2 regions of the Paraliobacillus sp. X-1268 genome follow, and region 2 is predicted to be linked to the other one. Evidence: a T-box and tRNA genes for the amino acid it is inferred to sense, from the RefSeq annotation. Region 2 holds a T-box; the other holds one or more tRNA genes.
The links. A T-box is a leader RNA that pairs with one kind of tRNA and senses whether it is charged. The one in region 2 lies ahead of D2K62_RS09045 (valine--tRNA ligase), so its partner is inferred to be a tRNA-Val.
Positions count from the first base shown of each region.

Region 1: it has a tRNA-Val gene. The T-box ahead of D2K62_RS09045 (valine--tRNA ligase) is inferred to sense a tRNA for this amino acid. The anticodon was not compared.

Region 1 covers NZ_QJSK01000016.1:49,264-65,133, forward strand. The annotation lists gene D2K62_RS14625 (response regulator transcription factor) at 1-446, shown strand, start outside; gene D2K62_RS14630 (sensor histidine kinase) at 439-1,443, shown strand; gene D2K62_RS14635 (ABC transporter ATP-binding protein) at 1,545-2,306, shown strand; gene D2K62_RS14640 (ABC transporter permease) at 2,296-4,242, shown strand; gene D2K62_RS14645 (TVP38/TMEM64 family protein) at 4,296-4,847, opposite strand; gene D2K62_RS14650 (antibiotic biosynthesis monooxygenase family protein) at 5,005-5,499, opposite strand; tRNA gene D2K62_RS14655 (tRNA-Val) at 5,735-5,806, opposite strand; gene D2K62_RS14660 (cell wall hydrolase) at 6,115-6,705, shown strand; gene D2K62_RS14665 (methyl-accepting chemotaxis protein) at 6,773-8,518, opposite strand; gene D2K62_RS14670 (GNAT family N-acetyltransferase) at 8,649-9,083, shown strand; gene D2K62_RS14675 (DUF421 domain-containing protein) at 9,170-9,847, shown strand; gene D2K62_RS14680 (hypothetical protein) at 9,867-10,151, opposite strand; gene D2K62_RS18800 (hypothetical protein) at 10,220-10,393, opposite strand; gene D2K62_RS14685 (hypothetical protein) at 10,488-10,763, opposite strand; gene D2K62_RS14690 (CotY/CotZ family spore coat protein) at 10,985-11,440, shown strand; gene D2K62_RS14695 (CotO family spore coat protein) at 11,496-12,080, opposite strand; gene fabI (enoyl-ACP reductase FabI) at 12,211-12,990, opposite strand; gene D2K62_RS14705 (monovalent cation:proton antiporter family protein) at 13,134-14,978, opposite strand; gene mgtE (magnesium transporter) at 15,012-15,870, opposite strand, start outside.
Region 2 covers NZ_QJSK01000005.1:94,689-110,558, forward strand. The annotation lists gene hemB (porphobilinogen synthase) at 1-709, shown strand, start outside; gene hemL (glutamate-1-semialdehyde 2,1-aminomutase) at 729-2,021, shown strand; gene spoVID (stage VI sporulation protein D) at 2,219-3,358, shown strand; gene D2K62_RS09035 (protein kinase family protein) at 3,437-4,456, shown strand; T-box leader at 4,775-5,006, shown strand; gene D2K62_RS09045 (valine--tRNA ligase) at 5,071-7,719, shown strand; gene D2K62_RS09050 (ATP-grasp domain-containing protein) at 8,003-8,899, opposite strand; gene D2K62_RS09055 (bifunctional folylpolyglutamate synthase/dihydrofolate synthase) at 8,999-10,276, shown strand; gene D2K62_RS09060 (GGDEF domain-containing protein) at 10,373-12,094, shown strand; gene D2K62_RS09065 (type IV pilus modification PilV family protein) at 12,167-12,607, shown strand; gene D2K62_RS09070 (PilW family protein) at 12,619-13,044, shown strand; gene D2K62_RS09075 (pilus assembly PilX N-terminal domain-containing protein) at 13,054-14,553, shown strand; gene D2K62_RS09080 (GspE/PulE family protein) at 14,587-15,870, shown strand, end outside.

The sequences.
Region 1 (15,870 bases), on a different contig from region 2:
CAACTGATATGGTGATGTCGATGCAACTCGGAGCTGATGATTATATCCAAAAACCTTTTCATTTTGACGTACTAATTGCAAAAATACAAGCAATACTTCGGCGTGTTTATAATTATAATACGGAGCACATTGCATTAAAAACATGGGCAGGTGCAACCGTAGATTTTCAAAAAAACTCGATTACTAATTCTCTAGGAATGATTGAACTTAGCAAAAATGAAATTTATATATTGAAACTACTGATTGAGCATAAGAATAAGATAGTAAGTCGAGATCAATTGATCCAGAGCTTATGGAACGACAGTCGTTTTATTAGTGATAATACGCTAACGGTGAATGTAAATCGATTAAGAAAGCGGTTAGATGAATTACAACTGGGTAAATGTATTGAAACCAAAGTAGGACAAGGTTACATTGCTTTGGAAGAGGAAAATCATTATGATTAAACTATATGTAATAGAAAAACGAAGCTGGATTTTTTTCTTTTTATTCTTGCAATTACTTAGTATTTTTATTGCCTTTATCGATACATCTATCCCACTTCGATCAATGATGTATAGTAACTTTCTATCTTTTATTAGTTTTCTTGTTTTTTTAATTAGCCGTTTTCAAAAAGAAACACAATTCTATAAAAGTTTAATAGAACGCGAAAGTAATCTTGATATTACTGGAATGGCTAAGGCTAAAAGTCCTTTTCAAGAAATTGTCGCAGATAGTATGACAACACAAACAGCTGTCATGGAACAAGTAGCTTCTGAGAACTTAATCAGATTAGAACAAGAAAAAGATGAGCTATTAGCATGGATTCATGAAGTTAAAACGCCATTAACTGCAATGCATCTAATGATTGATCGACTTGATAATGATTCCATAAAAGCAAATTTAACCTTTGAATGGCTACGAATTCATCTCTTACTTGATCAGCAATTACATCAAAAACGGATAGCTTTTATTGAGAACGATTTATATATCGAAAAGATAGCATTAGAGGAAATTATTTTTCAAGAAATCAAAACATTGCAATCTTGGTGTATCCAAAAAGGGTTAGGTTTTGACGTAGATCTAAAGATTGCTACATTAGAAAGTGATGCAAAATGGCTTGCGTTTATAGTTAGACAATTATTAACAAACGCTGTTAAGTATAGTCATGATTCCGATATTACAATCAAGAGTTATTCTCAAGTTGGGCAAACCATTTTAGAAGTAAAAGATTGCGGACGTGGCATTGATCCGAAAGATATAGCACGTGTATTTGACAAAGGATTTACATCCACAACGAATCATCGGGATAGTGCAGCAACAGGTATGGGGTTATATTTAACGAAAATTGTTGCGAAAGAATTAAAACTAGCTATTTCTGTTTGTTCAGATCTCGGGAAAGGAACCTCATTTACGTTAACCTTTCCAAAGCAAAATGATTTCATCTCAATCACAAGCATGTGACAGTATTGTCACATGCTTGCTTTTATTGTTCGGCTAATCGAGGGAAAGACAGCTAGAATTGCCTTAAACTAAAGCTAATGTAGAAAAAGGAGTGAATACTAATGTCAATTTTACAAGCAACTAAAATCCATAAAAGTTATGGGAATAAATTCAATAAACAAGATGTATTAAAAGGGTTGGATATCAGCATTGAAACGGCAGAATTCGTCAGCATCATGGGGCCATCTGGATCAGGTAAAACAACGTTACTAAATGTTCTATCCTCGATTGATAAGGTTAGCAACGGTTCAATTAGCGTGGTAGGAAAAGACATAACGCGCATGAAAGAGAAAGAACTTGCTGCTTTCAGAAAAACACATTTAGGATTTATCTTTCAAGAGTACAATTTATTAGATACGCTAACTGTGAAAGAAAACATATTATTACCATTATCGATTAGCAAGACGTCAAAAAAAGAAGCAAATCAAAAGTTTAAAGCAGTTGCAACAGAGCTAGGCCTTTTTGATTTGGAGAAGAGTTACCCAAATCAAATCTCAGGCGGACAAAAACAACGTACTTCTGCTGCACGTGCTTTCATCCATGAACCAAGTATTATTTTTGCAGATGAACCAACTGGCGCACTTGATTCTAAATCCGCTTCTGATCTGTTAAACAAACTAAGCGAGTTAAATCAAAAACGAAAAGCAACGATTGTGATGGTCACACATGATATGACAGCCGCAAGTTTTAGTAGCCGGGTTATTTTCATTAAAGATGGTCAAATGCATACACAATTAACAAAGGGTGAGCAAACTAGACAAGAATTCTATCAAGACATCATGAAGACTCAAGGGGTATTAGGCGGGGTTTCCTATGAGCATTAAACATCTCATCTTTCAAAGTCTTAAAAAGAACATAAAGCATTATTACCTTTATGTTTTTGCACTCATTTTTAGTGTCGGCTTATATTTTGCCTTTGTTACCTTGCAATATGACCCTGCAATGGATGAAACCTCTGGAACTATAAAGGGTGGAGCTGCTATTAAAGCCGCGTCCGTACTTCTCTTTATTATTATTTCAATTTTTCTTCTATACGCTAATAAAATCTTTATCAAACGCCGTAGCAAAGAAATTGGCCTCTTTCAGTTAATTGGGATGACAAAAAATAAAGTGTTTCAAATCCTTGTGACAGAAAATGCGCTTATATACTTTGGTTCATTAATCATCGGTACATTTGTAGGTTTTGCTTTTTCAAAACTAGCGATGATGATTCTGTTCCGAATTACTGCAGTCGATGATATAGCAAGTCTTCATTTCTCTATTGAGGCGTTCGTGCAAACAATCATTGTCTTTAGTGTGATCTTCCTATTTATATTATTGATGAACTATATTTTCATTAAAAGACAAAGTATACTCACGTTATTTAATACACAATCATCAACAGAAAATAAGATAAAAAAAATATCCGTATTGGAAATTGTCATTGGAATTGTTGGCATTACACTAATTCTGTTGGGGTACTATATCTCATCGAAACTATTTGACGGAGATTTTGTTACAATGAATACGTTATTTCTGACTATGATTATTATCCTTGTATCTGTCATTCTAGGAACTTACCTATTTTACAAAGGTTCTGTAACATTTATTTTAAACGCTATTCGAAAAGGGAAAGATGGCTACTTAACAGTTAATCAGGTGCTATCTTTATCATCGTTAATGTTTCGAATGAAATCAAACGCATTGTTATTAACGATAATTACCACTGTATCCGCTCTAGCAATTGGTTTATTATCGTTAAGCTATATCGCCTACTATTCTGCTGAAAAAAATGCAGAAAACAGTGTAGCGGCTGATTTTGCAATAACTGATCAAAATGATGCCAAGGTATTTATGCTTGCATTAGATAAGAACAATATAGCATATAGTGATCGAACAACCGAGGTTTTAGAAGTTAATGTCAACGTAGAGAATATACTTGATACGCAACTTGATGAGGTGAATTCCGATCCGAACATGATCTTACCTGTTGTTAGTGATCAAGATGTCGATGGTATCAATGTATCTTCTGAGGAAACTATTTTTACTGGTTACAGTGCTGTAATGTCTAGCCTAATATCATTTAAAGATTCCGGTGATATCACAATAACTGGACAAAAGGAAACAATTAAGCAAAGCTTTACAGGGTTGCAAGACAAATTCGTCCTATCCAATCACTTTACACATGGTGGTTTGCCAGTTGTAATTGTTGACGAGAGCATATTCTTAAAGTTACAAACTGATATTAATCCAGATATCCAAGACAACTCCTCTATTTATATTGGTATTGATATCCAAGACAAATCAGACGTAACGAAAGCAAATGATATCTTTATGGAAGAGTTTTCTTCCAATGATGATTATCCATATGATTCTCGATACAATATAGCCAATAATCAAAAACAAAATATGGGACTTACTATGTTTATTGTTGGCTTTTTGGGATTAGCTTTTCTGATCACTTCTGGATGTATTCTTTATTTCAAACAAATGGATGAAGGTGAGGAAGAAAAGTCTAACTACACTATTTTAAGAAAGTTAGGTTTTACACAAGGAGATTTGTTAAAAGGAATCCAGCTTAAACAACTATTTAACTTTGGAATACCCTTAGTAGTTGGTTTATCACATAGTTATTTCGCAGTTCAATCCGGATGGTTTTTCTTTGGTACAGAATTATGGACGCCAATGATTATGGTAATAATCGCATATACAGCTTTGTATTCTATTTTTGGATTACTTTCCGTCCTTTATTATAAGAGTATCATTAGTGACGCTCTTTAATACAAAATCAGTAAAAGACTCCAACCCTTAATGGTTTGGAGCCTTTTTCAAATTCAAACTGGCTTGTTATGAGACCTATTCCATCTATCAATACAAACATATAAACCAATTAAGAAAACGATGAATAAAATTGAAACATACCAAGGGAAATCTGTAATTGCTTCGCCAAAGGCAGTATATATAATAGCAGGTAAAATAAGTCCTAAAACAGAATAATACATGTATTCCCTAAAAGTCTTGGTCATCTCCATTAAATAAAACGAAAGTAAGTGAAAATGGATAAATGGCATAAGTCTTAGTACCATAACTTGCGCAACAGACATCGTCCGTTCACGAAATATTTTCTTTTTTAAACGCGTAAGGTTTTTCTTGAATTTCGGGAATCGATTAACTAATTTATAAGAAATGAGACTCATTAAAGAGAGACCAATAAATGATAAAATTGCACCTTCAATAAATCCGAATAACACGCCACCAGCGATACAAATAACAATAACCGGTATGAAAAAAATTGGTCGAAGTACATGTAAAAGAACAAAAAGAACCGGAGCCAACCATCCTGCTCCATCAATAAATATTTCAAGGGATTGATCAAATTGATCCATCATGCCCCTCCTATCATAAAACGTACTAAGAATGAAGAATAACGCATAACGTAGCTGATTGCAATAGGCGTCGTAAACAAAAGGCTACCAAATAAACAAAGTGCCCACAATAAGTGAGCACAGACAATTAAAGAACGTAATTAATAGAAGTAACAGCTTATAATACATTCACTAGATAAGTTTCGACATAAGAGGGTCTAGGGAATATTTGTGGCTTCTGCTTATCTAGCCCTTTTTCAGTTCCACGTTTCTTATGTGCGTGATTATATGCATTTGATTGTTTCCAATTTTGAAAGTCTTCCTCTGTTTCCCATAATGTAAGAATGACATACGTATCAGAATTAAGTGGTCGACAGACTCTAATACCTGCAAATCCTGGCTCATTTTCAATTTTTCGAGCCCGATTTTGAAATCTTTGTTCAAATTCAGCTTTACCATCTTCCGTTACAGGAATATTATTACACACAGCATACGTATTATCCTTAAGATCAAGTTCCGCGTCAAGAACGTGATAAGCCTTATCATTCTCACCTAGTTCTTCAATCAACGTTTCCGTTTCAAGTAAGTAGAGCGATTTATCTCGCGCTTTCATCTCAAAAACATGATCGTCAGCCTCTCGGTTAGATGCATTTGCTAAAAAATATATGTACATAGCGAACTACTCCTTTACCACTATATTTATGATGTAGCAATAGTATACGCCCAAAATAGGAAATACTTAAACATTATGCTTAAACTCCTTATCTATTTTAAAAATTAATTTGCTATGAAACGCGTTTCATAGCTTAAACTATATATGCATCAGTTTAAAAAAGCTGAAATTCCAATTGGCGCAACACATTTAGCATGTGGCGTAACAAAAGAAATTTCAGCTTTTAACATTTTAATGTCCCGTACTGGGATTGAACCAGTGACCCCTTGCCTGTCAAGCAAGTGCTCTCCCGCTGAGCTAACGAGACGTACTATTTTAATAGTCCTCACTACCAATTTATATCATAATACTGTACGTTGGTGTTTGTCAATATCCAACTATTTTGTGCCTGATATATGCTTGACATCATGCTGCAATAATCGTACCTATCCCTTCTAATACACCCATCTTCCTCCAAAAAAACACATATAGTAAACATTTCCTTCTTAACTAGAAACCTAGACCAATTCTACCCTTTCAAGTAAATTAGATTAATAGTAATATTTTGGTTCATGAAAATATATGTTACAACTGGTAGCCTTCTAATAGAGCAATAGATTACAAGGAGGGCTACAAATGAATAAAATAAAAAAGCTAGCAATAACTTTTGGTTTATCATTGGGGCTATTAACAATCCCATCTATAGTTGAAGCATCATCCTATACGGTTAAATCTGGTGATTCGTTATGGAAAATTGCAAATAACTATGGTGTTTCTCTTGCAAGCTTACAACAATCTAATAACAGTATTGGAACTATGATTTACCCAGGTCAATCTATCATAATTCCATCTACTCTTTCTAGTAGTGATCAGGATTTAATGGCAAGAATGGTGCAAGCTGAAGCTAAGGGTGAATCATATGCAGGTAAAGTTGCGGTTGCAACAGTCATTTTAAATCGTGTCGATCATAAAGATTTCCCAAATACAGTAAGTGGTGTTATATATGAACGCTCAGCTGGTGGCTACTACGCGTTTACACCAGTCCAAAATGGTACGATCAATCAAGCTGCAGATGCCGAATCAAAACGTGCAGTCAAAGAAGCACTTGCATATCGAGGACAAGGAAAAGGCTCGATTTATTTTTATAATCCAAGAACAGCAGAAAGTAACTGGATTCTATCTCGAGAAGTAACTATTACAATAGGTAATCATCGCTTCGCAAAATAACTCCACAAACGACGTATAAACAATAAAAACACCTTAATCTGGATAAGCTGGATTAAGGTGTTTTTAATTAGATTGTATATCGTTTTAATAAATCACTTAGTTCCTGATTCAAGTCAGTTAGTTTTTCTGCAGAATTTGCAACATTTGCAATCGCATTAATTTGCTCATCCACAGAAGATGTTATTTCTTCAACAGATGCAGCAGTTTCTTCAGATACACTAGATGCATTCTCAATACCTTCACTAATTTTTTGACTAGTTGATGTTGTCTTATCTATCTCACCATCTAGTACTAGTAATGCAGATCCAATCTCCTTAATGGACATCGATAGTTGATTAAACTTACTTTGTGTTTGTAAAACATCTTCATTTAGTTTTTGTGATGTTTGGGTTATGCTTCCTACTGTTTCAACTGTCTTTTCTGTTTCACTCGTAATAGCTGTTACAACTTCTCGAACCTGATATGTTGCATCCTTCGATTGCTCAGCCAATTTACGAATCTCATCGGCAACTACGGCAAATCCTTTACCATGTTCACCTGCTCTAGCTGCTTCAATACTCGCATTAAGCGCTAAAAGGTTCGTTTCCCCTGCTATACTTTCAATCGTTTCCATAATATGGAATATTTCTTTTGTTTTCTCATACAAGTTCTTAATATCCGTACTTATTTCTTCTGATGAAGTCAATGATTCAGCGTTAGACTGTTGTAATTGACCAACAATTGCTATCCCCTCTGTAGAAACTTCCTCAGCATTTGTTGTAACATTTTTCATTTGCTTACTTTGATCATTCATTGCATAAATTGCTTTCGTTAGAATTTCTACGCGGTAATTAATGTCCTCAAGGTCATTTGCTTGTTCCTGCGTACCTGTCGCAACCTCAGAGACAGCATTACCGATTTCTTCACTACTAGCTGATGTTTCTTCAGACACTGCTGATAAATCATTAGCCGAATCTATTAGATGATCACTCGTATTTTGTACGTTCTCTATTAATTCACGTAACTGCAGTGACATTTTATTAAAAGCCAGTGCTAGCTGTCCAATTTCATCGTTTGATTCAGGTAGATTCGTTACTTGTACGTTGCCATCAGCTATTTGTGTAGATGCTTCTGCCACATCTTTTAACATAGCTACTTTCTTACGTATCGCTACATAAAAAATAAGTGAGCTTATCAGAATAATAGCTACTGTCGCACCCAAAATAACATATCTTAAAACGTCCAACTCTTCATAAAATTCATCTTCGAATACAGCTATACCAACTGTCCAATCCCACGCTTCAAAATATTGAACATAAGCCGTTTTATCTCGAAACGAACCATCTGACTGCTGATCAGAATATGTTACAAAGTGATCTTCTTCATTACCTGCAACTCCACCTGCTACAATACGCGCACGATTACTGCTATTTTGTTCATCAGCAGGAGCACCGCCTATTTTGGATGGATGAATCTGCAATACTAGATCCGCGTCATATGCTAAGACATAGCCATTTTCTTTATAAGTGAAGTGTGAATTTTCATACGCATACTCACCATCTTCAAGTGGACCGTTTAATATAATTCGTGCCTTATCTTTTGCTTCATCTAAAGATAAATCACCAGCTTCCACTTCCTCATTTAGCAATTCTAGTGAAGCGTATGCCCCTTCCACTATACTTTGCAAATCTCTTTTTCCTGCATCTAAAAGCTGACTTTTAGCCATGAAATAACTTGTCCCACCAATAATTCCACCTGTACCTACAATAATAGTAATAATTAATAGCATTAATTTAGTTGCAATACTTGATATTTGAAAGCGTCCCCATTTCATATATTTCCCCCTAAAGAATCTGATTACTTTTATTATCGACATATTTCTACATTTTTTAATAAAAAGCATAAAAAGAAAAGTGATATAATAATGCTATTATAAAATTTTCACAATCGAAGGGGTATATAAAATGAATATCAAAGACGTAACAAATAATAGTGAACAATTAAAAGATGCCTATACGGTAAGGCAGGAAGTCTTTGTAGAAGAGCAAGGGGTTCCAAAAGAATTAGAGCATGATGATTTAGATCAAGCAGCGTATCATTTTGTTGGCTATATAGACGACAAACCTGTCGCTGCCGGTAGGCTTCGGATTATGAATGATTATGGGAAATTTGAACGAATCTGTGTCTTGAAGTCATTTAGAGGGAAAGCGTTAGGAAAAGACTTAATGCGAGCAATGGAATCTACATTAGTTAATAAATCCATTTATACAGCGAAATTAAATGCACAAACACATGCAGAACGTTTTTATCAGGCCCTAGGTTACCGTACCGTTTCAGATATTTTTCTCGACGCTAACATGCCACACGTCACAATGGAAAAAGAATTAGTCTTAACATAGGTTGCGGAAATATATTCCTAGTATAAAAATTGCTCCCCTTGTCCATCATGTAGATAGTATGCAGGTTGTATGGGGGGAGGATATTCATGCAAGATATTGGCTCTATTTTCATTGAAACACTTTTTGGTTTTTTATGCTTATTTATTATTACAAAAGTATTAGGGAAATCGCAAATCAGACAATTAACTGCTTTTGATTTTATTTCAGCACTTGTTCTTGGCGAATTAGTCGGAAATGCTTTGTTTGATGATGAGGTAGGTATAACGCAGATTGCCTTTGCCGTATTTTTATGGGGTTTTTTGCTTTATACAACAGAATTAGCAACACAAAAATTCAAACGTACACGCTCATTGTTAGAGGGTAGACCTTCTCTTATCATTCATAGTGGCAAATTACAACGTGAAGTAATGGCCAAAGCAAAGCTTGATATGAATCAGTTACTTCATCTACTTCGTTCTAAAGATGTTTTCTCTATTCGCGATGTAGAATATGCGATATTGGAAACAGATGGAACTGTTTCCGTACTAAAATCATCACACGCTCAAACGCCTACTCGTTTAGACTTAAATTTAAATCCAGAAGACGTTAGATTGTCGATCTCTTTAATTAATGATGGTGAAATAATAAAAGATAATTTGAGAGAAATAAATCAAGATCAAGCATGGTTGGAAAATGAATTAAAACTGCAAAATGTATCATCCTATAAAGATGTTTTTTATGCAGAATACATAAGAGGAGAAGTTCTATTCGTGCAAACGATGTGAGCTTCTCCTCTTATCCTGATTAGATCATTTTATTAATATTCTGACCAATACCAGTCATCTCAGCATAAATCTCATCTGCTGGTCCTGGCATCGTATAGTGAGGGATTGCGACAGATTGGTTTCTCTTAGCAGTCTCACTCCATTCTGACATATCCGAATCATTATTGTCTGGTGCTTTTTGATAGTCCATATCTAACTGTGCTGGATATATTTTTTCAATAGGATATGGATCCCTTTCAGGTTGGGTCACCCGATTATGATAGTTTTGATATTGGTTTGTGTCTACTGGAAGTACATAACCCATAAGTCATTCCTCCCTTTCTATATATATCCTATACCCTCTTTTCAGAATTTTATGCACATACTTTTCTTCTATTCCAATAATTTTTCCCACCGCAACATCTCATTTTCTAATTGATTCATTTGGCTTTCTATATCGACAATAATTGGTTGAGCTTTTTTCTCAGGATAGCGAAAGTATTTTTCGTTTTTCTCTATGTGCTTTCCAATAATCCCAATATGTTGAATCAATCGCTGTATTTGCATTAAAATCTCCCGCCTATCTTATAAGTTTGATTAGTAACACATTATAAAAAAGTTAAAAACAAAGGGATAACAAGTTAATGCTACCCCTGAAAAATTACAACCATGAAAATGGACGTCTCTCTTCTCTTTTTTCTGTTTCAAGTATTTCTTCTTTGTCTTCTTTTACTTCCTCATCATGTACTTCCTCTACATGATCTGCTTGCACAGCTTCCTCTTCTCTTCTTTTTCCAAAGAAAGCATCAAATGGACGTGGACGTTCTTCCGGACGGTGTTGTTGATGTGATGGCTCGAAATATACATTATCTGCTTTAATTACTAAGTCCTTAACATGAATAATTTTTTTCGATTCAGGCTTTTTTTCTTCTGACATTCTTTTATTCACTCCTTATGTGTAAAACTTAATCGATACTAGTCTATGTAACAAATGCTGATTTGGAAGTGACAAGCGCCCGGTTTTGTCCGAATATCTATAATAAATAAAAAGAATTAAGATATTTTTTTTCATGAAGATGTTTGCCCACACAACAGGTAACAGATTACATAGGTTATAAGTGACGAACAAGTCAACAAAAAACGGAAGGGGATATTATTATGACATGTGGAAAAAAGTTTGATTCAGGTAATTGTGTAGCAGATATTCTTCGGGAAATTGCAGATGCACAATCAGATTTATTAAGCGATTGTACAACAAGCTGTGAACAATCAATTGCTGATTTATTGGGGGATACTTCACCATCAGCCAACAATCTAGACACAGTACCATTTATTTTGTATTGCAAAGGAGACTGCAAACCTTTTAAAGGATTTGGTGTTCCAGTTGAGGACTTAAAAGATGTATTTGGTAGCTTTTATTTCCGAGTGAAAGAAGTTGCTGAAGACAACTGTGCCGTTATAGAATTGCTTCGCGATGTTAACGATCAACACGACGACCCATGTTCTCCAGTTGAACAAAAAACAGGTGACTTAGAAGTAACTGGCGTTTGTATCACAGTAGATTTAGATTGTTTCTGTCACATCACTTGTCTACCTGCAATTAGCGCACTATAATATTTTAAAAAGAAGGGCTGGCACATCAACGTGCAGCCCTTCTTTTTTGTTAAATCTAAAATCCTAATAATCGAATCGATTCAATTTCTTCCATGTCTACTTGATGAAACTTTGGACGTTTAAATGTTTCAATTTGAACGATATTATCATCAAATGCTGTAATAATGCCTCTATATCTAGCCGTTTTTGCTATAATTTCACACTTCATCTTTGGTATATGGGCGGGTTTTGTTGCTAAATAATCCACTTGCTCCTCTATTGTCATTTCAGAAAATGGTTTTTTCGTAGGAATATTCTTCGATTGAGGCTCCACCTCCTCTTCTTTATCTGAAGCCTCAACTTCTTGAACTAATTCTTCGTCTTTTTCCTCTTCATTTAATTCACGTTTTTCTTCTTCATCTTTCTCTTTTTCTAAATCTTCCGGAGGCGTTTCTAATTCCGTTATAAATTTTGTTTTCTTTTTTGACTTTCTTGTACGTGCTTGTGCTTCAGTTGGAACTGAGGCCTGTGAAACAGGCGCTTCCTTTTCCACTTTAGGTGTGAAATAATCCGTCTGCATGGAAGCTGGAACTGCCTTAAAATCCGGTTGTTGAATATAAAGGACTGGACGTGTAGCATATCTCTTCTTTTTTCTACTCAAATGGGTTTCCTCCTTTGCCTACGTTACTATATGAAACGCTTTTTAGAGTTGTGCCCATCGCTTCAAAATACTTAACTTTTTTTGTGTAAAAAAAACGAGCACAGTTTGTAACTGCGCTCGCTTGTCGTCATTATGATAATCCTAAGATATTAAATCCAGAATCAACGTGTATAATCTCACCTGTAACACCACGCGATAAATCACTTAGTAGGTAATATGCCGTATCGCCTACCTCTTCCTGCGTAACAGTACGACGTAAAGGTGCTTTTTCTTCAATGTCTTTTAAAACCGAGTTAAAATCTCCAACACCTTTCGCAGATAACGTGCGAATTGGACCAGCTGAAATTGCATTTACACGAACGCCTTGTTGACCTAAATCATTTGCTAAATACTTCATCGTAGCATCCAAACTCGCCTTTGCGACACCCATCACGTTATAGTTTTGTACAACTCGTTCTCCGCCAAGATAGGTTAATGTTACGATACCGCCACCCTCTGTCATTAATGGCTGGGCAGCCCGTGATACTGCTAGGAATGAATAAGCACTAATATTATGTGCCAGTAAATAGCCATCACGACTTGTATTTACAAATTGACCTTTAAGATCTTCTTTTTGCGCGAATGCAATACAATGTGCTAAACCATGAATCGTGCCTACATCTTCTTTAATATGATCGAATGCTGTTTGAACCGCTTCATCACTTGTAACATCACATTCGTAAAAAAGTGCCTCTTGTCCTTCCAAAGTTGCAACTAAATCTTTAACTGGTTTTTCAAAACGCTCGCTAGCATAGGTGAAAATAAGACGTGCACCAGCAGCATGTAAGGAACGAGCAATCCCCCAAGCAATACTTCGTTTATTCGCTACGCCCATAACTACATATGTACGGCCTTTTAGTGAAAAATTCATTTTGTAATCCTCCTATATAGATATTATAAGTTGTTATTAGTACCTACTACTATTTTAGCTTAGATTCACTTGAAACTCAATTTATAATTTTATTAATAAAAACAGCCTGCAATTAACTGCAGACTGTTTCAACTTCGATTCAATTAACCAAACTCTAATATACTTTGTAATTCTTCTACATACTCAGATGAACCTGTAACTACAAGATGATCCCCTAAACGTAATCTCGTATCACCATGTGGAACAATTGAATCATCATCCCTAAATATACGAACCATAATTACATCACCTGTAAACGGAAACTCTCGCAGCATAATCCCATCATAGATCGAATTATTCATATTAATCTCATATAGTGCACTTTCTTGATTTGTTAATATATCAACTACATTTGGTGACTCAATCATTGCTTTTAACAAGGTCTTGGTGGAAAGCAGAACAGAAAATACTTCCACATTATTTTCTTTCAGATATTTATCCGTGCTTGTCATCTCTGCTCTGGCAATAACACGTCCGACACCTTTTTTCTTAGCATAACAAGCGATTTCTGCATTCTTAAGTTCATCACCTGTTGAAACGACTACTATATCTACATCAAAAACACCCAATTGTTCCATGTTATCAATTTCATAGTCTTTTAGTTCTTTTATATCAAAAACAGACCTTGTAATTTTCTCATCAATTTTCTCTAATCTTGTGTGATAGAGATGCGCTTTGAATAGATTTTGATCCAATTCTCTTACAACAGGCAATGTAGCTTGATTAGATCCAACAAAGGAAATGACTTGTTTTGGGATTTCTTCCTCTTGATGAACATACATTTTCTTGAAAATTGGTGGTGTAATTAAGCAAGTTAGTACCGCAACTAAAATTAACGCACCTTCCATTTGGCTGTCAATTACGCCCATTCGTTCACCTATTGCTGCTGCTGCAATTACAAGTGACAATGTTGTCGTTAGTATCATTCCAGCACCAACAACAGTACGTGTATCATACCATTTTCTTAATATAATAGCAGGCAACAATTTCGAAAGTAGCAAAGCTATAAATAACAACGGGATCAATACTAATACTTTCGGATCTTCAAATAATGACCAAAGGTTAATTTCAACACCAACCATCACAAAGAAAATTGGAATTAGAAATCCATATCCAAAGCTATCTAACTTTTGGACAAGGTCTTGATTTGGTGCTAACAAGGAAACTAAAGCACCAGCTAAAAAGGCACCAAGAATATTTTCTGCTCCAACCGATTCCGATACTGCTACTAGAAAAATAATTAACGTAAAAACAGCACGTGTGCCAATGTGAATTGTTCCTTTTGACATTGTTTCGACAAAGGTTTGATTGCGAAAATGTTTTCCAACAAAGTAAAGCAAAATACCAACACCAAACAAAATCAGTAGTAACCACATATTTCCTGATCCTTCTCCGTAAAAGGAAACAAACACGGCAAGTAGAATCATTGTTACTAAATCTGCAATAACGGCAATCAATAAAATCGTTTGACCTATTGGCGTTTTCATTGCTTGTGACTCTTTTAAAGTCGGCACAACTACACCTAATGAAATAGTTGAAATAATTAACGTCATTAGGAATACATTATCAATGAAGCCAGCAAGTACAAATAAATAAGAAAGTACTAATGATAATAGTAGAATACCTACAAACACAATCGTTGCAATTACAACTGGATTCGGCATGTTCGATGCTTTATTTTCTTTCTTTCTCTTTCTAGAAAAAAGACTAAAATCTATTTCTAAACCACTAAGAAACATTAGAAAAATGAAACCTAGTGTAGACAATGTTTCTAACCAATTACTTTCATCAACTAAATTAAATCCACTCTGACCAATAATAAGTCCAATAATAATTTCAGCGACTACAACTGGAATCATATTTAACCGCAGTCGGTGCATGAGTATTGGCGTTAAAAAAGCGGCTAAAATAACGATTAAAAGTGAGCTAACAGACTCAGCATGCTCCATTTTAAATGCCCTCCCTTGTATTTCTTCTCTCTTTTATAATAATAAGTTCATAAACGCAGTTGCTAATCCAAAATATATTAACACAGAAATAATATCATTTATTGTGGTAATAAATGGCCCAGAGGCAACAGCTGGATCAATATTTAATTTATCCATAAGCAATGGGACTAACGCACCAGCAATCGTTGCAACAAATAAAGTAGCTGTTATCGATATACCAACAAGAAGACCTAGGAAAAACATACCTTGCCAAATATACACGATACCAGTAATTAAAATACCACAACTTAGTCCTGTAATCATACCCGTTGTAGCTTCACGTACCAAGATATTCCACTTTCCTTGTTTTTCTATATCACCAGTAGCAATACCACGAACTGCTACAGCCAATGCTTGTGTTCCAGAATTACCGGCCATTCCTGCAATTAGCGGGATAAAAACGGCTAGAATAGCAACTTGATCTAATGTTGCTTCAAAGCGTCCGATAATACTTGCTGTAAATAAACCAAGGAAAAGCAAAATGATTAGCCATGGTAGACGTTTCTTTGCAGATACAAATGCATTGTCATCTGGACCGTCCATATCTGACACACCAGCTAATTTAGAATAGTCATCATTTGCTTCCTCTTCCATAACATCCATGATATCATCGACAGTGATAATCCCCAACAAATGATTTTGGAAATCTACAACTGGTAAAGCTAGAAAGTCATAGTCTCGCATCATATGTGCGATATCTTCTTGATTTTCACCAACAGAAACGGCTACTAAACGCTCACTCATCACATCAGAAATTAACCAATCACCTTCTGCAATAATCAGATCACGTAAAGAAATAACACCAACTAACACTTGTTCATGATTAATCACATAAATATAATAAATAGTTTCC
Region 2 (15,870 bases):
TACGCAGGCTTATTGTGAAACAGGTATAGTGCAGCAAGCATTGCGTCAAATTAAAAAGAACTTCCCAGACATGTTGACGATTGCAGATACTTGTTTATGTGAATATACGTCACATGGACATTGTGGTGTGATACATAACGGTGACGTTGAAAATGATCAATCGTTACAATTAATTATAGAAACAGCTATTTCTCAAGCGAAAGCAGGCGCAGATATTATTGCACCATCTAATATGATGGATGGCTTTGTTGCTGGAATTCGTCAAGGGTTAGATAAAGCTGGTTTTGAAAATACGCCAATTATGTCCTATGCAGTAAAATATGCATCGGCTTTTTATGGTCCTTTTCGAGATGCTGCGCAAAGTGCACCACAGTTTGGAGATCGTAAAACATATCAGATGGATCCTGCTAATCGATTGGAAGCACTTCGGGAGGCTGCAAGTGATGTAGAAGAGGGTGCAGATTTCTTAATCGTGAAACCAGCATTATCATATATGGATATCATTCGTGATGTTCGCGACCGACATGATGTACCAATTGTAGCTTATAATGTTAGTGGAGAATATTCAATGGTGAAAGCTGCCGCTCAAAATGGCTGGATAAATGAAAGAGCTATTGTTCTAGAAAAGTTAACATCAATGAAACGTGCAGGTGCAAATTTAATTATGACCTATCATGCGAAAGACGTTGCTAAGTGGTTGCAAGAATAGCAGGAAGAGGTGCAATACAATGAGGAATTTCGATAAATCAATTGATGCTTACAAAGAAGCGGTTGATCTTCTACCTGGTGGGGTTAACTCACCGGTTCGAGCATTTAAATCAGTAGGAATGAATCCGATTTTTATGGAAAGCGGAAAAGGTTCAAGGATTACGGATATTGACGGAAATCATTACATTGATTACGTTTTGAGTTGGGGACCTTTAATTTTAGGGCATGCCGATCCAAGAGTGGTTGGAAAATTAAAAGAGATAGTCGAAAAAGGAACGAGTTTTGGCGCTCCAACATTATTGGAAAACCAATTAGCAAAACTTGTTATTGAACGAGTACCATCAATTGAAATGGTGCGAATGGTGAATTCGGGGACAGAAGCGACAATGAGTGCATTAAGACTTGCTAGAGGATATACTGGTCGCGACAAAATTCTTAAATTTGTAGGAAACTACCATGGACATGGTGACTCATTGCTAATTAAAGCTGGTTCTGGAGTGGCAACTTTAGGATTACCTGATAGCCCCGGTGTACCAAGTTCTGTTGCACAGCATACCATTACGGTGCCATATAACGATTTTGAAAGCGTTCAGTATGCATTTGACCAATTTGGTGATGATATTGCTGCGGTTATTATAGAACCAGTTTCAGGCAATATGGGTGTTGTACCGCCGCAAGCTGGTTTTTTACAAAATTTACGAGATATTACCGAAAAAAATGGCTCGCTTCTTATTTTTGATGAAGTGATGACAGGTTTTCGTGTTGGTTATAATTGTGCACAGGGCCACTTTGATGTAACTCCAGACTTAACTTGTCTAGGCAAAGTAATTGGTGGAGGACTTCCTGTTGGTGCTTACGGTGGAAAAAGAGAAATCATGGAGAAGATTGCTCCTACTGGCGATATCTATCAAGCAGGGACGTTATCTGGTAATCCATTAGCAATGACAGCAGGTTATCAAACATTAAAGGCGATGGATCAAGACGCATATGTAAAACTAAATGCGAAAGTTGATCGTCTAGTTGATGGATATAGAAAAGCTGCAGCAGACTTTGAGATAGACTTACAAGTCAATCGTGCAGGTTCAATGGTTGGATTTTTCTTTAATGCAGAGCCAGTGACTAATTATGAAACAGCAAGTAAATCTAATGTAGATTATTTTGCTAGTTATTATCGCGCAATGATTGAAGAAGGCATCTTTTTACCACCTTCTCAGTTTGAAGGTATCTTTTTATCTACTGCGCATACGGATGAAGACATTGACAAGACAATTGCAGCGGCTCGCGTTGCATTTAAAAAAATAGCGAATCAATAAATGAAAAAGTGTAGCTGAGATTAATTTAAAAGCTACACTTTTTTTTGCTTTTTGGTAATCAAATTTATTATCGATCATATAATTAAAGTAGGTTAGATGTTGTTTATTCACGCAATATTTTTTTGCATATATTTTTAGTTGGTACATATATCTGTAAAAGGAAGGTACGTTGTTTTATTTAGGAAGGAGGAGTAGCAATGTCCTATGATGATTCTGTCTTTACGTTTGATTTAAATGAAGTACTAAGCTTTAAAAACGGACAGGAAGTTAAGGAAATGATTGGAATTTCCTTAGAACCGGAAATTTCCATTCAAGAATATCGAGAGTACGTGTCGATCCGGGGTGTTATGGAATTAAAAGGTGAGTATTTTTTTGAAGATCAAAACTTAGATCTCGAAGCTGTTGCTAATAGAGAAGATATCGACAGTATCGACTACCCAGCGCATCGTTATATGGAGGAAGTTAAACCACAAGATGATGGTGTAAATCAATTTTCTCATCACTTTCCTGTCGAGGTTTCCATTCCTTTGCATAGAGTCACCAATTTAGATGAGATAATGGTCGGAATTGAAGCGTTTGATTATGAATTACCTGAAAGTAGTCAATTAAAAATACGCGCCTCCATCGCAATTCATGGGGTGAATGGCGATGAAGTGAAGGAAAGAGAAGAACTAGAAGAACTAGAGGAACTAGAAGAAATAAAGCAATATGAAGAAGAAGTAACAGAAACGGATAGTGATGTAGAGGATCCTTGGATTAATAAGGAGGATACATTTACTTTTGATCTAAAAGAAGCAGCAGAGGAAAATGAAAGTCAGGATAACCGTAGTGAAGAACCTAATTTAGTTGAAGCGGTATCACAAGAGGAAACGGAAGAAAGCAAGGAACGTTGGCCTACTAAAAAGCCACAGTCTTTTGCGACCTTTTTTGATCATGAGGATCTAGAAGAATCAATCGAATCAATTGAATCTGTTGAATCTGTTGCATCAGTTGAATCGATCGAAGCCATCGAATCAGAAGAATTATTTGAAGTAAATAATGATGAACAAGTAGAAGTAAATCGAATAGAGGTCAAAACAAAGGATTCAAAACGTGATGACGATGACCAACAAGAAGCAACCTATTTATTAGATATTTTTAATGAAGAAGAAGAGGAGCAAGCATATACAAGGCTTCGCATGTGTATTGTGCAAGACACAGATACGTTGCAGACGTTAGCTGATCGTTATGATCTATCACCTATTCAACTGTCACAAACAAATGATCTAGCAAACGATAATTTGAAGATTGGTCAGATTTTGTATATTCCTGAAAAACGTAAAAAAGAGAAGAAATAAGTGGTTATACGGTAACATTCACTTCTAACCATGTGGGTGTTATCGTTTCTTTTTTTCTATACAAGATGGAGGTGTTTAATGGTGGAAATTATAACAGAGATTTTGCGCGCTTATGGAATTGATTTATTTAATGTAACAAGCGTAACTCCGAGACTTTGGAAGATCACAAGTAATAACTATAATTTTGCATTAAAACACGCAAGATTGGAAGAAGCCAATATTGAGCAGTGGCAAGAATTATATCAATTAAAAGCTGTTAGAGATCTTTCCGTTATTTCACCTGTTTATCGAACTACTGAAGGAAGCATTTATTGTACTTATCAAAATAATATTTATTATTTATCCCCTTGGTTTGAAAGTGAAAATGGCGATCATACAATAGATCACCAACAGGGATTATTTGCAACTGTTGGTCGACTGCATGGTAGCACAAAACAAGGCTACTCCATTGAAGTGCAGACAATAGAAGAGAAAATTGAGGATGAAAAGAAAAAGCATGAAGAGGCCAAATCCTTACTTCTTCAATACATAGGTCATTTTGAACAGATGCGTTACATGCCACCGTTTGGTTTAGAAGTTTGTACACAATTTCGAGATATACTAAATGCCTTGAAACAACTTTCTAAATGGCATGACAATTACTTAACTGATATAAAGGAAGAGCAAACAACTTATCAATCAATCTGCCATGGTTATTTATCTGCAACACATCATATTTTTACATCAGATCAAGCAGTTTTAATTAACTGGGAGCATGCTCATTTTGGTGATAGTATGTTGGACCTGCAAAACTATTTACATAGAGCCTGTTTTCAACATGATACAAACATTACTAAAATAATAGACGACTTTTCATATTATGAAAAACAAAATCCGTTAACAAATAGTGAGCGTAGTTTATTAGCTATTCATTTATTACAACCTTATCGATATTTAAAAGTCATCCAAGATTTCGATCAAGTTCAAGCACAGCCTTTTCAAATAAGAAACCTGTTGCAAAATTATCGTCGATTGTTAGCTGGTGTAATGTTTCAAGAGATGCTTGAACATAATCGGAACATAGTAATTGAAAATCAAACGAAAGAAAATAGTGATTAAATCCATTTAAAATAGAATGAAATATATATCCCCATAAAAACACCTAGTAATAGCACATCAAATGTGGTTGGAAAAAATAAAGTTCTTACACATTGCACGATTAAGATAGGCATCATGCAACGTTCAATTATAAGTAACCACTGTTGACACCATGGAGGCAAACGAAAACGATAAAAGCGACTCATTTAGGTTACTCCTCTCTGATTCTTTTGGTGTATTCTATGACAGGTAAAACGAATAGTGCCTGTCTTTTTGAGTTGCTTATTGACTTTTCACTAAGAAATTGTATAAAATAGCTGATATAAGAATAAATGAAATTGAAATGCGAAGAAGAGGAAGAGTACAGAAGAGATGCCAATAGAGAGAGAAATCATTTGCTGAAAGATTTCTTAGGATTATCTGTTTTGGAATGTCGCCTTGGATGCAGCTACTTTGAATGTATAGTAGAAGGAGCCGGTGAAGAACCGTTATATCCTAATTGAGTGTGCATTTTTTTAGGAAAATGTAAACAAAGGTGGTACCACGGAATCTAGCCCTTTTCGTCCTTTATTGGATGTAAAGGGTTTTTTATGTTTTCGGAACCGATTGGATGTTAATAAGGAGGAAAAGACGTTATGAGTGAAAAGAATCAAAATTTACCACCAAAATATGATGCTACTGCAGTTGAAAAAGGACGTTACAAATATTGGGTTGACGGAAAGTTTTTTGAAGCTGATGGAGATAAGAAGAAAAAGCCGTACACAATTGTAATACCTCCACCAAATGTAACAGGCAAACTGCATATTGGTCATGCATGGGATACAACTCTACAAGATATGATTACCAGAATAAAACGTATGCAGGGCTATGATGTTTTGTATTTACCAGGTATGGATCATGCTGGTATTGCAACACAAGCGAAAGTGGAAGCTAAACTTCGTGAAGAGGGGATAAGCAAATATGACCTTGGTCGCGAAAAGTTTCTAGATAAAGCTTGGGAATGGAAAGATGAATATGCTTCCTTTATTCGGGACCAATGGGCAATGCTAGGACTTGGTTTAGATTATTCTCGTGAACGTTTCACATTAGATCAAGGTTTATCTGAGGCTGTAAAAGAAGTTTTTGTTACCTTATATGAAAAAAACTTAATCTATCGCGGTGAATATATTATTAACTGGGATCCAGCAACAAAAACAGCTTTATCAGATATAGAAGTTATTCATGAAGAGGTTCAAGGTCATTTTTATCACATGCGTTATCCACTAAAAGATGAAGAAGGTTACATCGAGATTGCCACAACTCGACCCGAAACAATGCTTGGTGATACTGCTGTTGCCGTTCACCCAAAAGATGAACGTTATCAACATTTAATTGGTAAGAAGGTTGTGCTACCAATAGTTGGACGTGAAATTGAAATTATTGCGGACGATTATGTAGAGATGGACTTCGGATCTGGGGTAGTAAAAATAACACCTGCACATGATCCGAATGATTTCGAAGTTGGTAATCGTCACAATCTAGAGCGTATTTTGGTTATGAATGAAGATGGAACTATGAATGATAAGGCTTTAAAATATCAAGGAATGGATCGTTTTGATTGTCGAAAACAGATAGTTGCTGATCTTCAAGAAGCAGGCGTTTTATTCAAGATTGAAGAACACATGCATTCTGTTGGTCATTCGGAGCGCAGCGGGGCTGTTGTCGAACCGTATTTATCAACACAATGGTTTGTTAATATGCAACCACTAGCAGATGAAGCGGTAGACTTACAAAATAAATCTGAAGATGAAAAAGTTAATTTTGTACCAAAACGTTTTGAAGGAACTTATTTACACTGGATGGAGAATATTCGCGACTGGTGTATTTCGCGCCAATTATGGTGGGGACACAGAATTCCAGCTTGGTACCATAAGGAAACAGGAGAAATATACGTAGGCAAAGAAGCACCAAAAGACATTGAAAATTGGGATCAAGATAATGATGTGTTAGATACCTGGTTCTCTTCTGCATTATGGCCTTTTTCAACATTAAACTGGCCGAATACAGAGGATGAAGACTTTAAACACTTCTTTCCGACTAATACGCTTGTAACTGGTTATGATATTATTTTCTTCTGGGTTGCTCGAATGATTTTCCAATCGAAAGAATTTAATGATGAGCGTCCTTTTGAGGATGTCTTAATTCATGGACTAGTACGTGATGCTGATGGTCGAAAAATGAGTAAATCATTAGGCAATGGTGTTGATCCAATGGAAGTAATCGAAAAGTATGGGGCAGACGCGCTACGTTATTTCTTAGCAACAGGGTCAACTCCAGGTCAAGATTTACGTTTCCAATGGGAAAAGGTAGAGTCAACATGGAACTTCATTAATAAGATTTGGAATGCATCACGATTCGTACTAATGAACATGGAAGAATTGAAGTACGAAGAGATTGATCTGACTGGTGAAAAGTCTGTTGCAGATAAATGGATTTTAACTCGCTTAAATGAAACGATTGAGCATGTTAATAAAAATGTTGAACGCTATGATTTTGGTGAAGCTGGACGTTACCTTTATAATTTCATCTGGGATGAATTCTGTGATTGGTACATTGAAATGGCGAAACTTCCATTGTACGGTGAGGACGAAGAACAAAAGCACACGACACGCTCTGTACTTGCTTATGTTTTAGATAATACGATGCGTATGCTTCATCCATTTATGCCATTTGTTACAGAGGAAATCTGGCAGCACTTACCGCATCAAGGCGAATCAATTACGCGTGCAGCTTGGCCAGAAGTCCGTAATGAATTGCATGACGAAAGTGCAGCAGAAGAAATGAAACGTCTTGTTGCCATTATTCGTTCTGTTCGAAACATTCGTGCCGAAGTAGATACACCAATGTCGAAACAGATTGTTTTGTTTGTTCAAGCAAATAATGCAGAAATAGAAGCACAGCTAGAAGCGAATCGACATTATCTCGAGCGCTTTTGTAACACAAGTGAATTAACAATTTCAATAAACGTGGATGTACCAGAAAAAGCAATGTCTGCTGTAGTAACTGGTGCGGATCTTTATTTACCATTAGAAGGTTTAATTGATACTGAAAAAGAAATTGCGCGATTAAAAGCAGAATTTGATAAGTTAAATAAAGAAGTAGAACGTGTTCAGAAAAAATTAGGCAACGAAAGCTTTATTAGTAAAGCACCTGAAAAAGTAGTTGCTGAAGAAAAAGGAAAAGAAAAAGATTATTTAGAAAAAAGAGCGAAAGTAGAAGAACGGATAAAAGAATTACTAGGATAATTATATTGAAAACAGCTAAAGTGCGGTGCTACCGTACTTTAGCTGTTTTTATGTGGATATGTGGAAGGCTTTCTTGTATATCGGGCTCTATCTATCAGTTGGCATTGGGCGAAAGTAAGCTTAATCGGGCGAAAAACTTGAAAATCAGGCGAACGCGAGTATAATCGGGCGATAATTCAATTAATCGGGCGAACGCAGGCATAATCGGGCGATAATTCAATTAATCAAGCGAACGCGAGCATAATCGGGCGAAACACAAGCAGAATCCAGATCCGACATTCATTTATCTTTCATTAACTTGCTTTTTAATAAATGCAATGATGTGATCTGCAATATTTACGCCTGTATAATGAAAAATATTTTCTATATGGGCGTTTGTATTTACTTCACAAATAATAGGTTGATCATTTTCACCAAACAATAAATCTAGACCAGCAAAATCAGCTCCAACAGCCTTCGTTGCTTGGATAGCTAGAGCTTTTTCTTTCTCGGAAGGTTGATAAGTTTCCATTGTACTGCCTAATTGGACATTTGCTCGGAAATCATCAGTGGCAAAGCGTTTTACTGCTGCTACAACTTCATTTCCTACAACATTAATTCGAACATCGCGTCCATAGCTTGATTTAATAAATTCTTGAAATAGAAATGGTCGATTAGTAAGTAGTTTTATTCTCTCTATTAATTGGATACGATCATTAATTAGAAAAACTTGTTCGCCATATGAACCGTAGCCTTCTTTGATAATCAGTGGGTATGTTAATGCTTTTTCAATTTCATAAAAGTTTTCCATCGTCAGTTTAGTAACATCTGAGAAAACTTTTGGTGCAATAATTGTTTTGGGAATGGTAACTTTCTTTTGTGCTAAAGCTTGGTACATTAATACCTTATTATCACATAACTCAATCGCATCAGCAGAATTAAAGACCCGTATCCCCATTAATTCTAACTGGCGTGCTAATGGAATGTCTTTATCAATAAATACAACGAATTCTGGTAGATGGTCTTGTTTAATTGACTGAAGTAAGTTTAATCCAGTAGAATCTACAATAGAAAGAACTTGATCATTCTTAACTTGCTCAATAGTCATTCCTTCTTTGTTACCTGCATTCTGTATCCATGTTGAAAAACTAATGAATTTATCACTCGACAAATTGCCATTATAAATAACCCAACCATACATATAAAAAATCCTCTCTCAAACCTCTAATAACTTATTATTTGATGTAATATCTATCTTATTATGAATGAAAAAGTATCTTTAGGAAAGTAGGTTAAAGATTTGATTTATACAATAGAAGAAGTAGATGAATTTTTAAATGCCCGAACACGTGGTGGAATAAAGCCTGGATTAGAAAGAGTGAACATTTTATTAGAAGCACTTGATCATCCAGAAAGGAAATTTGAATCTGTACATATAGCAGGGACTAACGGCAAAGGATCAACACTAACATATATTTCTACTTGTATGGTTTTAAGTGATTATAAAATAGGTACATTCACCTCGCCAAGTATAGCGAAGCGAAACGATATGATTCAAATTAACCATCAAGCCATATCTGATCAATCTTTCATGGAAATTTTTAATCAGTTACTACCAGCGATTCATATACTTGAGTTGCAAGATAATCCACCAAGTTCTTTTGAAATTATTGTAGCTATTGCTTATGGTTATTTTGCTGGAAATATTGATTTGGCAATTATTGAAACAGGGATGGGAGGACTGGAGGATGCAACCAACGCAATTAATCCTATTCTATCAATTATTACAACCATCGGTATTGATCACCGAACATTTTTAGGAGAAACTTATCAAGAAATAGCACATCACAAAGCTGGAATTATCAAACGCTATGTTCCCATAATACTAGGTGAAATGCCTAAAGTTGCTGAGAAAGTTATCAGAAATGTCGCAGAACATAATCAAGCTGAATTAGTGCAAATCGGTGAAGATTTTAACTATCAGAATGTGCGGATAGATGATAATAAACGAGAGGCATTTACTTTTCAAACAAAAGAAGTATCGTATCCAATCACTTTAAGAATGAGAGGTACACACCAAATTCATAACGCTACACTTGCTGTAATGGCATTGTTGCAACTACGTGATCGTGGATTCTCTAAAGCATTAAATGCGGTTGAAACTGGCATGAGTCAGGCAACGCTTTTCGGTCGGTTTGAACAAATATCAAATCAACCAATAGTAATTGTTGATGGAGCCCATAATGTAGAAGGAATTACAGCGTTTATAAAAACGGTGCAGCGGTATTTCCCAACAGAAGAAAAACAATTACTTTTCGCAGCATTCGTTGATAAGCCAATAAAGCAAATGGTTGGCTTGCTTGAGAGTTATTTTGATACTATTACATTTACAAGTTTTGACCATCAAAGGGCAGCAAAAGCATCAGAATTATATGAACAAGTTGAAAACCACGGTAAAATAGAAGAAGCTGATTGGCAGCAGGCATTACAAAAGATTTTAAATGAGGATAAGGATAAGATTACTTTTATAACAGGTTCATTAGATTTTATTGGAAAAGTTAGGGATTTTTTTGAGTAATTAGAATTATTATGGTATCTTTAATATATTCTGAAAACTTTGAATGAAGTACTTATGTATGACTAAATGACTGAACCAGTAAAAGGAGGAAACTAGATGGTCTTAAAATCAAAAAGAATGTTACTTTGGATAATTTGGTTAATTATTTGGCCATTATCTATCGTTTGGACATATGTTGCATGGCCAATTTATTATGAAGATCAGTTGTTAAGTGTCGTGTCATTTGCGATCATTATGGCCACAGTTTCCTTTTTTCCTATAATTGTTAATAAAACACCGATTTTTTTGGTGAATTGTATTGGGTTTGCAGTCTTTTTAATATTCGGATTATTTATTGAAGTATTACTAACGCAAATTGCATTAGTTGTTGTTTTAATTAAACTTAAAATAGATAAAAGTCAGGCATTTCGAATTCCGCTTAATCTACTTATGTTTTTATTCATATCCGTCTTATCGGCAAGTGTATATAAATGGATAGGTGGTTTACACGAAGCGATTGTTTTAGATTCTTTCACCCAACAATTGCAATTAATTGGTTATGTGGTAACAGTTTTTCTTTCTAATCAAATTTTCCTCCACTTCGTTAAACGCTTTTTTTATGAACAAGAAACAAAATTCTTTGATGAAGGTTTTTTGTGGGAAATGATTACGACTTTAATTGTTTTACCAATTGGTTTTATACTCTATTTAATGTATGAAAAATTTGGTGTTATTGGTATTTACGTAGTTGGCATACCGTTTATTAGTATTTCTATTATTATGAAACTATTCTATTCTAGTAGAACAGTAAATTATTATTTAAAACAAACAAATGAAATAGGACAGGCGTTAACAGGGAAGTTAGAACGGAATGATGTTATTTCGGTTTTTTTAACCCATATTACAGAAATCTTTGCTGTAGATTATGCCTTTGCTTATGATGTGGTAGATAATAGACAATTAAAATTAATTCGTTCTTATACTAAATTAGAAGGTCTTGTTTATCGTGATTCTATTTGTATTGAAGAAGGAAATACTATTATCCAACAAGCGTGGAGACAAGAAGAAATGCTGCATTATAAACATAAGAAAGCATGGGATTATATACGTGATAGTGCCATACCCGAAGATGGGGAAAGTCTTGTTGTTATGCCTGTAAAACGGAATAATGAAATTGTTGCGATTATCGTTTTCGTATCGAAATATAAACAAGCCTTTACGGAGCACTTATTTACAATATTAAATATACTAAATAATTTCTTGGGAATTGCGTTAGAAAACGCAAAAAATTACGAAGATAGGAAAATACAAAGTGAAACAGATCAATTAACAGGTTTATATAATTTTCGTTATTTTGAAGCTTATATGCAAAATTATAGTACTCAAATCAAAGAATCCAACAAATCAAAAATTTGTTCACTTATTTTATTCGATTTAGACCATTTTAAAAAGATAAACGATACGTATGGACATGAATGTGGCAATGAAATTCTGAAAGCTATAGCAGAAAGAGTCAAAACATTTATTGGAGATGAAGGCTTAGTAGCACGTTATGGTGGCGAAGAATTTGTCGTGTTTTTACCTGGAAGGAATGCAGAAGACAGTCAGCAACGCGCAGAAGAATTACGCCAAGTTATTACAAATAAAACAATAAGAACCTATACACATATACAAGAAAATGAAAAGTGTATTGATATTACGGTCACCATTAGTGTAGGAGTTGCTAGTTATCCGGAGCATTGTGAAGACCCATTCGAATTGGTCAGGTTAGCAGATCGTGCGATGTATGTAGGAGCTAAGCAAAAAGGTAGAAATCGAGTTGCGGTCTATCAATCATAATTGAAAAACATATACAAGTAGTTTAAATTGTACTATATTTAAGATAAGAATATAGTTAAAAAGGCTGAGATGATGATGACGAAAAGTTTTTCGCAGATGAATAATCAAAATGGTATGACTTTAGTAGAGATAATTGTTTCTATTGCTATACTTTCGATCATAATTGTTACTTTTTTAACTTTTTTTATTCAATCAACCAAAGTAAACAATGTATCAAAGGATATCACTGATTCGTCATATGTTGCACAATCAGAAATGGAAGAAATATATCATTTGAGTGATACGATGAGTTACGTGGATACAATTACCTATTTATCAAATACGTATCATGTAAACAGTTCAGATAGTAATTATGAGTATATACTCACGAAGCAAATGGAAGACACTAATATTTATAATATTAGTATTACATTTACTACTAACGACGATGTAAAAGACGTGGTTGTAAAGGTATATAATGATGCAAATAAACTAGAAGCACAGTTGGAAACAAAACTATTGTGGGAAAGTTAGAAGGTGTGCTAGTGTTCAAAAATGAAAAAGGTATGACATTAATTGAATTATTAGCCGCACTTGCTTTAATGTCAATCATAATTGCTTTAATTGGATCTGCGCATATATTCGGCCAAAAACAATATCGAAATCAAACGGAAGAAATCAATTATCAGGAACAAGTGCGTTATGTTATGGCGACTATTACCAAGGAAATACGATCAACAGAAGCTGATCTAGTAAGTGTTACAAGTGATACAAACGAAATAACCATTGGTACAAATAGTTACGAACTAGAACAACCAAATTTTTATGAAAATAGCACCGTAATTAGTGACCAAATATCAAGTTTTAATATTGATAAAGAGGATGGAAAAATAGAAATATCGATTAGTAGTCTCCCAAATCGGAATGGAAAAATAGAAACACTATCTACAGTAATTTATTTGCGAGAGTAGGTGAAGTTTATGCAAAAACATTACAAATATATAAAAAATAATCAAGATGGTGCTATCTTAGTTATCGTAATGATGGCCTTAACAGTATTATCTTTATTAGGTTTGGCATTAGCCACTGCTTCATTTGCTAATATCAAATTAACTACTGTTGATCGAGATTATCAGGCTACCTATTATGTAGCTGAGGGTGGAGCAAATCAAACATACGCAGAGATAGAAACACTTGTTGAATCGATATACGAAACCACGAACACAGAAGCTTCTTTTTATTCTGATCTTAATTCCCGCATAGAACAACAATTGGATGGTACTAGTATTTCAGACTTTGAAGAGAGTTTTACTGAACAACCAAGTGCTAAAGTTAAAGTGGAACAAGTAACAGATGGCAACCCTCGCTCTTATCAAATTGTATCAGAAGGCATTATTGGAAAGCGAACACGCACAGTAACAAAACCATTTCAAGTGAATTGGAAGTCTGGGAGTGGTGGTTCGATTGAGATACCAGATAATTTAGCTGCTTTAGTACAGAATGAAGTAATTACAAATGATCGGATTACTGGGAATATAGCTATAAATCTTAGCAAGAAGGATGCTGTATCTATACAAGGTGAGGGTTCTATTAATGGAATTGTATATGCTCCAGAACTAATAGGTAGCAATGTGTTAAATTACCCTGGAAAGTATAATAATGATACATATTCTGGTAAGATACCGGAAGTTAAACCGATAGGTAATATGAATCAGGTTTATCTAAATGCAAAAGAAATTATAGATAATTTCCCTGCATATCCTACGTATGAAATTATGCCTGATGAGCAAATAAAAAAGTGGGGAGCCAACCATGATGTCATAAAAAGTGGGATATTGACAATAAATCAAGCAACTAATGAATATGTAATGAATTTAGATAAAAACATTGCATTAAAAAAGTTACACATTACAGGTGCAAATACATTAGAAATTAAAACAAATGGGGAAAATAGAGAAATTGTGCTAGATGAGCTATCCATTCAACAGGGAGAAATAAAAATTACTGGTGGAGGTAATCTTACAATATATGTTGAAGAGACAATAGATTTTCATGAAGGTACTCAAGCGAAACTGAATTTAGGTGGGACTATTGACCAATTAACAATATATTTAAAAGGATTTAATAAAAAGGTTGATCTGAGTGGAGATAGTATTATAGGTTCTTTTTTTGCTCAAGGTGCTGATATTTATACTACTAGTACAGGGGGTATACAAGGTCACCTACTAACAGGCGGTAATAAAGTCGTAGTAAATGGTACATATAAAAATAACACCTTGTTATTGGCTCCAAATGCAACTGTTGATATTGTAAACAGTGGTACGTTTAATGGAACTGTAATAGCTGATAGACTATTTCTCGTAGGGAGCGGATCTTTAACTTATAAAGAAGTCAATCTCGATGACTTCCCTTTTGGATCTAGCAGTTCCCCATCAACGGATGACTTAATTGAAAAACAACCAACAGTAGAATTAAATTAGGGTTTTAATCATTGATACGAAAAGAGGGGTCAAATGGCGATACGAAATAAACGGAAACTTGGTGACGTCCTTAAAGAAGATGGCTTAATTACCGAACAACAAATAGTTGAGGCAATAGAACAAAAACGAGAGAAACAAAAACTTGGGGATGCACTGGTTGAACAGGGCTATATTACGGAAAAGCAATTATTAGAAGTTTTAGAAGTACATTTGAAAATTCCAAGCGTTTCTTTATATCGTTTTCCAATTGATGAAGGTTTAATGGATCTTGTTCGAAAAGAAACAGCACGTGAAAATACGCTCTTACCTATTCAACAACAAGAGAATATTTTAACTGTTGCAATGAATGACCCGCTCGATTATTATGCAATTGATGATTTAGAACTATCAACAGGGTTTACGATCAAACCTGTAATCGCAACAAAAGATGATATTTTACAAGCGATAAATAAATATTATGACATGGAAGACGCTTATACAGAAGAAGAATCTGAAAATGAGGAAGCCCCTGCCATTCGGATATTAGATCAAATATTACAAACAGGTGTAACGCTAAAAGCGAGTGATGTACATATTGACCCTTCAGAGTCGAAGGTTATGATTCGATATAGAGTTGATGGTATGTTACGAACAGAAAAAACAATACCAAAGCGATTACAAAATGCTTTAATTGCCCGAGTGAAAATATTATCGGAATTAAATATCACGGATACACGTTTGCCACAAGACGGTAGAATTCGTTTAATCATTGATGCGAAACCAGTCGATTTACGGATTTCAACCTTACCAACGGTTTTTGGTGAAAAAATAGTTATTCGTATTTTAGATTTAAGTAATATATTTAAAACATTGACAGAACTTGATTTTTCAAAAGACACCTTAGACAAATATCAAAAAATAATCGAACAACCTTCAGGATTAATTTTATTAACAGGTCCAACAGGTTCTGGTAAAACAACGACACTTTATGGATCAATCAATGAATTGAATCAGGAAGATGTTAATATCGTCACAATAGAAGACCCGGTTGAATATCAATTGGAAGGTATTAATCAAGTTCAAGTAAATAGTGCGGTAGGTCTTACTTTTGCAAAAGGGTTACGCTCAATTTTACGTCAAGATCCAAATATAATAATGGTTGGGGAAATTCGTGACCGTGAAACTGCTGAAATAGCTATACGTTCAGCACTAACGGGGCACTTAGTTTTTAGTACATTACACACAAACAGTGCGATTGCAGCGATTCCTCGTCTATTTGATATGGATGTTGAGCCTTATCTTGTCGTTTCTGCTTTATCAGCTGTTATGGCTCAACGT